One region of the Alcanivorax sp. IL3 genome, then DNA from elsewhere that is predicted to be linked to it. Evidence: predicted binding sites of a transcription regulator. Region 1 holds the regulator's gene; the other holds the start of a gene.
What was found. Region 1 encodes sigma-54, which starts transcription at its own class of promoters, with help from an activator protein. Its sites were predicted from a motif close to TGGCACNNNNNTTGCTNT; they were not measured.

Region 2: glnA (glutamate--ammonia ligase) is a predicted target of sigma-54. The motif match lies at 2,663-2,680, and genes of this name have one in related genera.

Annotation. Positions count from the first base shown of each region.
Region 1 is NZ_CP179931.1:975,978-981,805, forward strand. It holds gene ACMG4M_RS04620 (HPr family phosphocarrier protein) at 1-216, opposite strand, end outside; gene rapZ (RNase adapter RapZ) at 231-1,082, opposite strand; gene ptsN (PTS IIA-like nitrogen regulatory protein PtsN) at 1,180-1,653, opposite strand; gene hpf (ribosome hibernation-promoting factor, HPF/YfiA family) at 1,670-1,972, opposite strand; gene ACMG4M_RS04640 (RNA polymerase factor sigma-54) at 2,012-3,478, opposite strand; gene lptB (LPS export ABC transporter ATP-binding protein) at 3,742-4,467, opposite strand; gene lptA (lipopolysaccharide transport periplasmic protein LptA) at 4,464-5,021, opposite strand; gene lptC (LPS export ABC transporter periplasmic protein LptC) at 5,005-5,562, opposite strand; gene ACMG4M_RS04660 (KdsC family phosphatase) at 5,559-5,828, opposite strand, start outside.
Region 2 is NZ_CP179931.1:3,262,271-3,268,098, reverse strand. It holds gene ACMG4M_RS15185 (alpha-L-glutamate ligase-like protein) at 1-641, shown strand, start outside; gene ACMG4M_RS15180 (tRNA (5-methylaminomethyl-2-thiouridylate)-methyltransferase) at 1,011-2,108, shown strand; gene ACMG4M_RS15175 (sulfurtransferase TusA family protein) at 2,315-2,566, shown strand; gene glnA (glutamate--ammonia ligase) at 2,796-4,202, shown strand; gene ACMG4M_RS15165 (hypothetical protein) at 4,292-5,017, shown strand; gene glnL (nitrogen regulation protein NR(II)) at 5,155-5,828, shown strand, end outside.

The sequences.
Region 1 (5,828 bases):
GGCGGTTTCATCGTTGCCGTCAACCTGAAAGGTAACGCTGGTGCCCTTGGCGGCGCCAAGCATCAACAACCCCATGATGCTTTTGGCGTCGATGGGGTTGCCGTTGTGAATGACGTGAATGCGGCTTTCATAGCGTGAGGCCACGCTGACCACCTTGGCGGCAGCACGGGCATGCAGGCCAAGCTTGTTGATGATATCCAGTTGCTTTTCGATCATTGAGTGGTGGAAGCCTAATCCAGTTCGCGGTGGCGGACCTGAAGGGTGGTGCCCTCATTGCGTAGCCGTTTTGCCAGTTGCTCGGTAATGAATACCGAACGATGGCGGCCACCGGTGCAGCCGATGGCGACCGTCACATAGCTGCGATCGCTGTCAGCAAACGCCGGCAGCCAGCGTTTTACGAAATGATGAATGTCATCAAGCATGTCGTGGCTGGCCTGGTGCTGCTGGAGGAAATCGATGATGGCGTCATCGCGGCCGGTAAAGGGCCGCAGGTCGGCCCGCCAGTGCGGGTTGGGCAGTACTCGCACGTCAAACACCAGATCGGCATCGTTGGGCAAGCCGTTCTTGAACCCGAAGGATTCCAGTTGCAGGGACAGGGCCGCGCTGCGATTGGCTACCCGCTCGCGCATCAGGTTGCGCAGGCTGTGAACGTCATAGTTGCTGGTGTCGATCACCAGGTCGGCACGCAGGCGGATATTGGAGAGCAATTCCCGCTCATGCTGAATGGCTGCCTCCACGGAGCCCTGCTGGGCGCCCAGCGGGTGACGCCGCCGGGTGGCGCTGAAGCGCTTCAGCAGAGTGCTGTCGTCCGCATCCAGGTAAATAATTTCGGTCTTTACCTGCTGCTGGTGTAGTGCATCAAGGATGGCATCAAAGGCCAGCAACTGGGTGGGCAGGTTGCGGGCATCAATGCCTACTGCCGCTCGTTCTATGGGTAGCTCACCCTGATCAAGCTGCTCCGCCAGTGTCGGGAGCATGCCCACCGGCAGATTGTCGACGCAGTAGTAGTTCTGGTCTTCCATGGCTTGCAGGGCGGTGGTTTTCCCCGAGCCGGATCGGCCGCTGATGATGGTGAGTTTCATGGTTGCACCGCTTGCATGCTATTTGCCGCACGTTGACACGCAAAATTGATAGACGAGGGGATATCCCGGGTGATGCCTGAAAGCGTGTTGCGTTCCTTCATGATGCCAGTCGCAGCTCCGCTTCGGATTCCACGGCGGTGTGATAAAGGTGATGATCGTTCTTGCTCAATCGCAGTTCGTCACGGTAATCGTCGTGGTTGAACAGGGAAGCCAGGTGGCTGAGGGTTTTCAGGTGCTGTTCAGGGTTTTCCTGGGGAACCAGCAGCACAAAAACCAGATCTACCGGACGACCGTCAACGGCGTCGAAATCGATGGGGGTAGACAGTTTCAGCAGCAGCCCGATGGGTTGCTGGCAGTGACCAAGACGGCAGTGAGGAATGGCGATGCCTTCACCGATGCCCGTGGAGCCCAGCTTTTCCCGGGCTACCAAGGCATCGAAGACCTCCTGTTCGTTGAGGCTGTCGCAGCCGGCCGCGGCCAGCTGCGCAACCTGGTCCAGCAGCTGTTTCTTGCTGCTGGCCTGCACCTCGCTATGGGTGCGTGCTTCGGTGAGTAGTTCGCGAACTCGCATAATTGTCGCTTTGGGTTCAGTGGCCGCCGTGCTTGTGGCTGACAGCCTTTTCCTTGTGTTTGAGGATCTGGCGGTCGAGCTTGTCCGTCAGCTTGTCGATGGCAGCGTACATGTCCACTGCTTCAGCGGTGGCGAAGACGTCGGCCCCGGAAATATGGATGGTGGATTCTGCCTTGTGGGTTTTGGGTTCCGGAGAAAGAATCACCTGGACACTGGTAATCTGGTCGAAATGCCGTTCAAGACGGGAGAATTTGTCTCCTACGTAGGCTCGCAAAGCATCGGTAATTTCCAGGTGATGACCGCTGATATTAATTTGCATGGCTGACTCCTTTACCTGCTCGTTGGGCCGTCCCGGCGCCTACACCAAACGCTTGCGGGCGCTGGATGACGGTATTCTCATCGCCTCACGATACTTGGCGACTGTCCGGCGCGCCACGTTGATCCCCTGCTCGTTCAACAAGCTAGCCAGCTTGTTGTCGCTAAGCGGCTTGCGGGGATTCTCGGCAGCGACCAGCTTCTTAATAATGGCACGAATAGCGGTGGAGGAACACTCACCGCCGCCGTCTGTTCCCACGTGGCTGGAGAAGAAATACTTGAGCTCAAAGACGCCGCGGGGTGTCATCATGTATTTCTGGTTGGTGACCCGACTGATGGTCGATTCGTGCATCTCGACGGCATCAGCAATCTCGGCCAGAACCAGCGGTTTCATTGCCTCCTCGCCATAGTCAAAGAAGTCTTGTTGAACTTCAACGATGCGGGTGGCCACCTTCAGCAGGGTGTCGTGGCGGCTTTGCAGGCTCTTGATGAACCACTTGGCCTCCTGCACGCAGTTGCGCAGGTACTGACCATCCTCGCCACCGGCCTTGCGGGCCATGGAGGCGTACTGCTGCTGCAGGTTGACCTTGGGCAGCACTTCCTCATTCAGGCTGACCTGCCAGCGTCCCTGGTGCTGGCGCACAATCACGTCCGGCACCGCGTAATCCACCTGGCTTTCACCGATCTGTTCGCCGGGTGCCGGGTCCAGGGTGCGCAGCAGCGAGAGCGCGTCGAGCAGGTTTTCTTCGCTGATCTGCAGTACCCGGCGCAGGGCGGCGTAGTCGTGCTTTTCCAGCAGCGCGAGATGCCCCAGCAGGGCCAGGGCATAGTCCAGAAAGGGAGTGTCTGTGGGGAGTTGGCGCAACTGCACCCGCAGGCAGTCGGCCAGATCCAGGCTGGCGACCCCTACCGGATCGAATTGCTGCAGGCGGTGCTGAACTGCCAGTACTTCATCGGCTTCCAGTTCGTCGCCTTCGGTGAGCAGGTCATCCTGGGCGTTCATCATCGCTACGATCTCGTCCACGGTGACGGTCAGGTAGCCGCGATCGTCCAGGGACTCGATGATGGTCATGGCGATAATGCGGTCTACATCGCTCATGGGGGTCAGATTCAGTTGCCAGAGCAGGTGGTCCTGAAGATTGCCGGCAATGCTATGGCGTTGTTGCCAGTCGTCGGCATCGTCGGGGAGGGCGCTGGAGGCACTGCTGGTCTGGCCGGAATAGACATCGTCCCATTCCGTTTCGATGCCGGGTTCGTCGTCCACGAACTCTTCCAGAGCGTCGTCACGCTCGGTATCCAGCTCCTGTTCGTCCTGACGTTCTTCGTCAGCGTCAGGCAGGGATTCGTCACCGAAATCATCAGCCAGCTCCAGCAACGGATTGCTTTCCACTGCCTGCTGAATCTCCTGACGCAAGTCCAGCGTGGATAGCTGCAAGAGGCGAATGGCCTGCTGCAGCTGCGGTGTCATGGTCAGCTGCTGGCCGATTTGTAGTTGTAGGCTTGGCTTCATACTGCTCAGGCTGATGTCATCCCCAAAACACGAGAATAACAGCCTATGCATAAGGCAAGCAATATTTGTGCCAATGATGGTTGTGTGCTAGAGAGCAAAGTTGACAGTTGATAGTGGACAGTTGACAGCGTCGCGGGGAATCCTGTCTTTATCTGCAATGTCTGAGGCTGCGTTTAAAGTTTGGGCGCGGCCCTCAAAGGGCTTCAGAACCAAGTGCCTTTATCGCGTAGCTGTCAACTGTCCACTATCAACTGTCAATTTGTTTACAGCCTGAAATCGGCCCCCAGGTACACATCCCGCACCTGCTGGTTACCGAGAATGGTGTCGGCGTCGCCGGAGGCGATAATGTGCCCGGCGCTGACAATATAGGCGGTGTCACAGATATCCAGGGTTTCGCGCACGTTGTGATCGGTGATCAGCACGCCGATGCCGCGCTCTTTCAGGTGGCGGATGATGCCCTTGATGTCGTTCACGGAAATCGGGTCCACGCCGGCGAAGGGTTCATCCAGCAGGATGAAATCCGGGTCGGTGGCCAGACCGCGGGCGATTTCTGCCCGACGTCGTTCACCGCCGGACAGGCTCATGCCCAGGGAATCACGGATATGGGTGATATGGAATTCCTTGAGCAGGCTCTCCATGCGCTCGTGGCGATCCGCCTTGCTGAGCTCCTTGCGGGTTTCCAGGATCGCCATGATGTTTTCTTCCACGGTCAGGCGGCGGAAGATGCTGGCTTCTTGTGGCAGATAGCCGATGCCGCGCTGGGCGCGGCCATGCATGGGCAGATGGGTGATATCCGCCTCGTTGATGTCGATTCGCCCGGCGTCCGCTTCCACCAGGCCGACAATCATGTAGAAGCAGGTGGTCTTGCCGGCGCCATTGGGGCCGAGCAGGCCGACGATCTGGCCGGCCTCCACGTCCAGGGAGACATCCTCGATGACTCGGCGACCCTTGTAGCTTTTTGCCAGGTGGTGGGCACGTAAATGGCTCATAGGGTGTTTGGCTCCGCCTCGGAGGAGGGCTCTACGGGCGCCTCTTCGTTTGTATTGTTGTCCGCAGGAGTGTCTTCCTTGGGCGTCTGATTTTCGGCAGGGATCACCAGTCGCACACGCTTGTCGCCTTCGCTGCTGGCGTCAACCCGCTTGGAATCCAGGCTGTACTCCACCTTGGCGCCTTCGAAGGTGTTGCCCAGGTGTTCAATGTAAGCGTCGCCGGTAAGTACCAGGGTGCGTTGGCGAATATCGTAGACCAGGTTGTTGGCGTGGGCCTGCAGGTCCTCACCTTCTTCCATGCGCACCGGGGTGCCGGACGCTTCCACGCGGATCAGTTCGCCATTGCGGGTAAACAGGCGCATTTCGTCTGCAAACAGTTTCCGCTTGCCCTGTATCAGTTCCACATTGCCGCGATAAAGCCCGCTGCCGGCGTCCTGTTCGAAACGCCCCGAGTCGGCGGTGACGGAAACTGGCATTTGCGGTGGGGCGGCCACTGTGCTCACCGGCAGGGCCGCAGCCAGGGCGATGGTGCAGGTTCTAAGAAGCCGGCGCATCAAACTCACTCTTTACTCCTTTTTCAAGGGTCAGTATGCCCTTGTCGAGATCGGCCTCCAGCGCACCCGCGCGGGTCTTGCCGGATTCAAATTCTATGTCAACATCCCCGGGAGAGCTGGCGATGTTGGTCTCGCTGAGAAAGCGCAGCTCCTGGGTATCCAGGGTGATTTTCTGTTGCTGATTGCTGGCTGTCACGTCGCCGGAGAAAACAATCAGGTCGCCATTTTCCTGCACCACGCCCTGCTCGCTGACAATGGTCCAGCTGCCTTTGTCGTTGGCCATTTCCAGCTCAGGTTGCTGCATTTCCGTGAGCGGGTTGTGGTCGTACTGGGTCAGAGTCTCGGCGGTGAGATAGTACTGGAGACGGCCGTCATCTTCACTAAAGGCGCGTGCTGTAATGTCCTTGGCGACGATGGCTGGCGCGGTGAGGATGGCATCCTCCTGGCCCGGCAGGGAGTCATCCCACTCGTGCAGGGTCATCAGCATGACCAGCCCCAGCATCAGGATGCCGGTGGCGCTGAGCAAGCCCTGGCGCTTCATGCTGGGCTCCGTTGCGCGAGGATGGCGTCGCAGATTTCGCGAACCGCGCCTTCGCCGCCGCGCCGTTCGGTAATGTGGTCGGCAGCTGCCTTGGCGCAGTCATGGGCATTGGCCGGGGCAAAACTGAGCTGGGCCCAGTCCAGGGCGCTCACGTCGGGTTCGTCATCGCCGGCATAGCCGGTCTCGCTGGCGGCGATGCCTAGCTGTTGCGCCAGATCGGCCAGGGCCACCCCCTTGTCTTCGCGGCCCTGTATCACATGAGCGAT
Region 2 (5,828 bases), 1.3 Mb from region 1:
TTTCCGGGATTATCTCCGGTATTTATTCCCTGGGCGGCCACCGTGATCAGGCCCTGATTGAATACCGGGTGCGGTCCACCGAGCTGTTCAATCGCATCAGTTTCGAGGGGGTGCCGGATATTCGCATCATCGTGCTGCAGGGTTACCCGGTGGCGGCCATGCTGCGTCTGCCTACCCGCCAATCCCAGGGCAAGGCCAACCTGCATCAGGGTGCTATTGGTGTGGGTCTGGACCTGTCCAGCGGCGTGACTCTGGGTGGCACCTGGCACAACCAGAGAATCGAGCGCCATCCAGACACCGCCAATGCGGTGGCCGGCCTGACCGTGCCGGACTGGGAAGAGTGTCTGGAGCTGGCCGCCCGTTGTTATGATCTGACCGGCCTGGGCTATCTGGGGGTGGATCTGGTGATGGACCGGGAATTCGGGCCGATGATGTTGGAGCTGAATGCCCGACCAGGGTTGAACATCCAGATCGCCATGGATGATGGTCTGCTGCGTCGCTGCAGTATTATTGAGGACCACCTGGACAGCCTCGGCAATATCCGTCGCCCGGTGGCGGAACGTATCGCGTTCTCCAAAAAGCATTTCGCCGTGGCCGGACCGGTGCCGGTTAGCGAACCTGATCCCGCCGTTACGCCTTGATTCTCTGAGCGCGCTGATCTGCCTCCCATAGCTGAAGATCAGCAGGTCTTTGGGATTCCTCGCACACAGTAGAGGCGGTAGCTGCCGTTGACCGTGGGGTTGTGCGGAAAGACCCGGTTCAATTCACAGGCTCAGGCCACTGCTCAAATTAGTTGTAGCGGGGCTTGGATCAGTGATTGGTGCTGTGCCCTCCGGCCAGGTTTTGGCATTTTGATTCCCCGATTATGCACGGACGCTGCCTGTCTTGAGGAGCCCTGCGTGCCCTTCAGGTGACAGCCAGGCCGGGGTGAAGGGTGCGTCAGGAGCGCGTGATTGCTATACTGCGCCGCCCATTTTTTGAGCGCCGATCAAGGCAGCAGGTTTTTTCACATGATGTCTTCTGTAACTGAGTCAACCCAACCGATTAAGCGCCGTGCTATCGCACTGGTGTCCGGCGGGCTGGATTCCATGCTGGCAGTGAAGGTGATGCAGGAGCAGGGGATTGAGGTGGAGGGCGTCAATTTCTTCACCGGTTTCTGTGTGGAAGGCCATACCCATGCCATCCGCAAGAAGGACAAGGACAAGGAAAAGCGTAATAACGCCCTGTGGGTGGCCGAACAGCTGGGCATCAAGATGCACATCATTGATATCTCCGAGGAGTACAAAGATGTGGTGCTCAACCCCAGACATGGCTACGGGGCCAACCTCAACCCTTGTCTGGACTGCAAGATTTTCATGGTTAACCAGGCCACCCTGATGATCAACAAGGCCCGGGAGTTGGCCGGCGATAGGGGTTTTGATTTTATCGTCACTGGCGAGGTGATCGGCCAGCGTCCGAAAAGCCAGCGCAAGGCAACCATGCCGATTATCAGCGCGGAATCCGGCGCGGACGAGCGTCTGCTGCGGCCGCTATGCGCGAAGAACTTGCCAGCTACCCTGCCCGAACGTGAGGGCTGGGTAGACCGGGAATCCCTGCACGATTTTTCCGGCCGCAGCCGTAAGCCGCAAATGGCCCTGGCCAAGAAGTTCGGGCTGGATGACTTTGCCCAGCCTGCCGGTGGTTGCTGCTTTCTTACCGACGAATCCTATTCCAACAAGTTGGCGGATCTGTGGAAGTCCCGCAACGAGCGTCGCTACGAGCTTGATGACATCATGCTGTTAAAGGTGGGGCGTCATATACGTCCGCAGCCCCATTTAAAGCTGATCATCAGCCGGGAGGAAGGCGAGAACCGTTTCCTGGAGGGGTATCGCTACCAGTTTACCAGCATTACCACAGTGAGCTGCCCGGGGCCTTTGGCCTTGGTGGATGGCAATTTCCAGAATGATGAGGAAATGCAGCAGGCGGCGGCGATCGTGGCCCGTTATTCCAAGGGGCGTTCGTCGGATGAGGTTACCCTGGAAGTGCGCAGCCCGGATGGTGTGGCGCGCCAGGTCACTGTAGAGCCATTTCACCCGGATGCAGTGCCGTTGGCCTGGAATGTGGGGTAAAGGCAGCTATGAGCTGTTGGCTGCGAGGAAAACAAAAAAGTGCTGCTGGGGTTGTGCTTCGTTTGGGGCGCGGCACCCTCTTTAGAAGCTAGAAGCTAGAAGCTAGAAGCTAGAAGCTAGAAGCTAGAAGCTAGAAGCTAGAAGCTAGAACCCAGAACCCAGAACCCAGAACCCAGAACCCAGAACCCAGAACCCAGGGATCCCTGATGACCGAAGCTGTTCATGAACTGGATGTGCGCCGCATGTTGTGCCCCATGCCGGTGATCAAGACGCAGAATAAGGTGCGCACTCTGGCCACCGGCGATTGCCTGCGTGTGGTATGCACGGACCCCGGAGCGCTAAGCGATATCCCTGCCTGGTGCCGTATCAACGGGCATCAGGTGCTGGAAACCGGCGAGGCGGGCAACGAGGTGTTTGTGGTCCTGCGGGTCGGCGAAGACAATGGTGCACTATTTTAGTGCCATAAAATGGTGCGGCGCACCACAATAATGCACTATGAGGTGCTATCTTTCCCCTGATTCTGTATTTTAGCGTCAAATGCGCTAAAAAAGGGCTGGCATGGAACTTGCCTCCCTATTGGCAAAGCAGGCCTGGTGGCCGAGAATACCGGCTCTCTGTTCTGCCCTGATGCGGGGCGGGGCCATGAGCCAGAGACAAACCCGCTGTTCCTTAGGAGGACGCACGACAATGTCTGAAAAGACCCTCAAGCTGATTAAAGAAAATGATGTGAAATGGGTGGACCTGCGCTTCACCGATAGCCGTGGTAAGGAGCAGCACGTAACCCTCCCCGTGGGCGAAATCGACGAAGATTTCTTCCAGGATGGCAAAATGTTCGATGGCTCTTCCATCGCTGGCTGGAAAGGCATCAACGAGTCCGACATGGTGATGATGCCGGACGACGAGTCTGCCGTACTGGACCCGTTCACTGATGTGGCGACCGTCAACCTGCGCTGCGACATCCTCGAGCCGTCCACCATGCAGGGTTATGAGCGTGATCCGCGTTCCGTTGCCCGTCGTGCCGAGGAATACCTGAAGTCTACCGGTATTGCTGACACCGCACTGTTCGGTCCGGAGCCGGAATTCTTCGTATTTGATTCCGTGCAGTGGAAATCCGACATGCAGGGTTCCATGTACAATATTCACTCCGAAGAAGCAGCGTGGGTATCCCACGAAGACTTCGAAGGTGGCAACATCGGTCACCGTCCGGGCGTGAAAGGCGGCTACTTCCCGGTTCCGCCGGTAGATAGCCTGCACGACCTGCGTGGCGCCATGTGTTCCGCCATGGAGCAGATGGGTCTGCAGATCGAAGTGCATCACCACGAAGTGGGTACTGCGGGCCAGTGTGAAATCGGCGTTGGCGCCAACACCCTGACTGCCAAGGCTGACGAAGTACAGATTCTCAAGTACTGCGTACACAACGTGGCTCACGCCTACGGCAAAACAGCCACCTTCATGCCCAAGCCGCTGATCGGTGATAACGGTTCCGGTATGCACGTTCACGTGTCCCTGGGTAAAGATGGCAAAAACCTGTTCGCGGGTGACGGCTATGCAGGCCTGTCCGACGAAGCGCTGTACTTCATCGGCGGCATCATCAAGCACGCCCGTGCCCTGAACGCGTTCACCAATGCGTCCACCAACGCCTACAAGCGTCTGGTGCCCGGCTTCGAAGCCCCGGTAATGCTGGCCTACTCTGCCCGTAACCGTTCTGCTTCCATCCGGATTCCGTTTGTGAACAGCGCCAAGGCGCGTCGTATCGAAGCGCGTTTCCCTGATCCGTCTGCGAACCCGTACCTGTGTTTCGCGTCTCTGCTGATGGCTGGCCTGGACGGCATCAAGAACAAGATGCACCCTGGCGATGCCATGGATAAGGATCTGTACGATCTGCCGGCAGAAGAAGCCAAGGACATCCCGACCGTGGCGCATACCCTGACCATGGCGCTGGATTGCCTGGAAGCCGATATGGACTTCCTGACCGAAGGCGACGTGTTCTCCAAGGATATGCTGGAAGGCTACATCGCCCTGAAGCGTGGTGAGGTTGAACGTCTCAACATGACCCCGCACCCGGTGGAGTTCGATATGTACTACTCCTGCTGATTTCCCCTGGGAAAGCTCGCAGAAAGAAGGCCCCCGCTAGTCGGGGGCTTTTTTTGTCTGAAGAAAGACGGTAATGCATATGGTGTTTTGTGCATTTTGCCCTTTTCATCTTTCCAGAGGCTGTTCAGAATCGAAAGAAAGAGGGAGGTGTCCAGATGCTCAGGTTGATAGCGGGTATTGCCGTGCTGCTTATGACGGTTGTGTTGCAGGCTGAAGACGGGATTGTCGACGAAGAGGGCGCTTCCGCCGCGCAATCCAGAATTTACAAGCAGACGATGCCGGACGGTTCGGTGCAGTTCACGGATAAGCCTTTGTCTTCAGGGGCAGAGCCCGTTGATATCCGTAGTGTGAACACTGTGGAGGGTGCGAAAAAGACAGTGCGCCCGGTGGACAGCGAGCTACGGAAAAGTGCGCCTCCGGTAGTTTCCCGGCAGGAGTATGCCGGTCTGGCGGTCTCCAGTCCTGAGCCGGGTGCGACCATCCGTAACCCGGTGGAGTCGATACCCATTGAAGTGGCCATCAAGCCACAGCTACAACCAGGCGATCGGCTGGAGTTGACGCATAATGGTCAGGTTCTTGAAGGAACTTCACTGGATCGGCCAGAGCGAGGCGCGCATCAAATTCAGGCTCGGATTTTGAGTGCCGAGGGTGAGGTCCTGATCGAATCTGAAATTGTTGAGATCTATATCCACAGGACAACGGTGGGGGATATCAAACGGCAGCAGCAGCCCTCGAACGGGGGTGATACCGCCATACGTCCTGGCACATCGCAGCGCCCTGTTCAGCCGCTGCGCCCCTATTCGGCCCGCCCTTAAAGCACTGCTTTGGTGCAATTCTGCCTTGCCATCCCCTAAACTCATTATAGGCTCTGAGTCCTGTCGGGTTGTAGTGCCTGTTAGGTACGCATTATAGGTGCCAGCCCAAGTGGCCTGATAATTGCTTATGCCCTGTTATGGGCCAACAGTTGATGGGTGGTGTCACCTTGCACAAACGTTTACTCGATCACCTGCGTACCGCAGTGATCATGCTTGATGACAATCTGCAGGTCCGCTACCTGAATCCGGCGGCGGAAATGCTGCTTGCGACCAGTGCCAGCCGTGCCATGGGTCAGCCGTTACCGGACTATTTCTTTGATGATGAGGAAGCCCGTGCTGCCCTGCGCCAGTGCATTCGGGACGAGCATCCGTTTACCCGTCGGGAAGCCCGCCTGGCAGTGTCCCCCGGCTATGAAATAACGGTGGATTACTCAGTCAGCCCGATCAATGAGCCGGGGCAGACGCTGTGTCTGTTGATGGAACTTCAACCGCTGGACCGGCTGTTGCGCATTACCCGGGAAGAGGCGCTGATCCATGCTCATCAGGCCACCCGGGCGCTGGTGCGCGGTGTGGCACACGAGATCAAGAATCCGTTGGGCGGCATCCGCGGTGCTGCACAGTTGCTGGAGCGAGCCCTGCCGACCCCGGATCTGACCGAGTACACCAAGGTCATCATTGATGAGGCGGACCGGTTGCGCACGGTGGCAGACCGTATGCTGGGTCCGCGCAAACCGCCGGAATTCAAGGCGGTGAATATCCATGAGTGCCTGGAGCATGTGCGGCAATTGTTGCTGGCGGAACATCCCAGGGG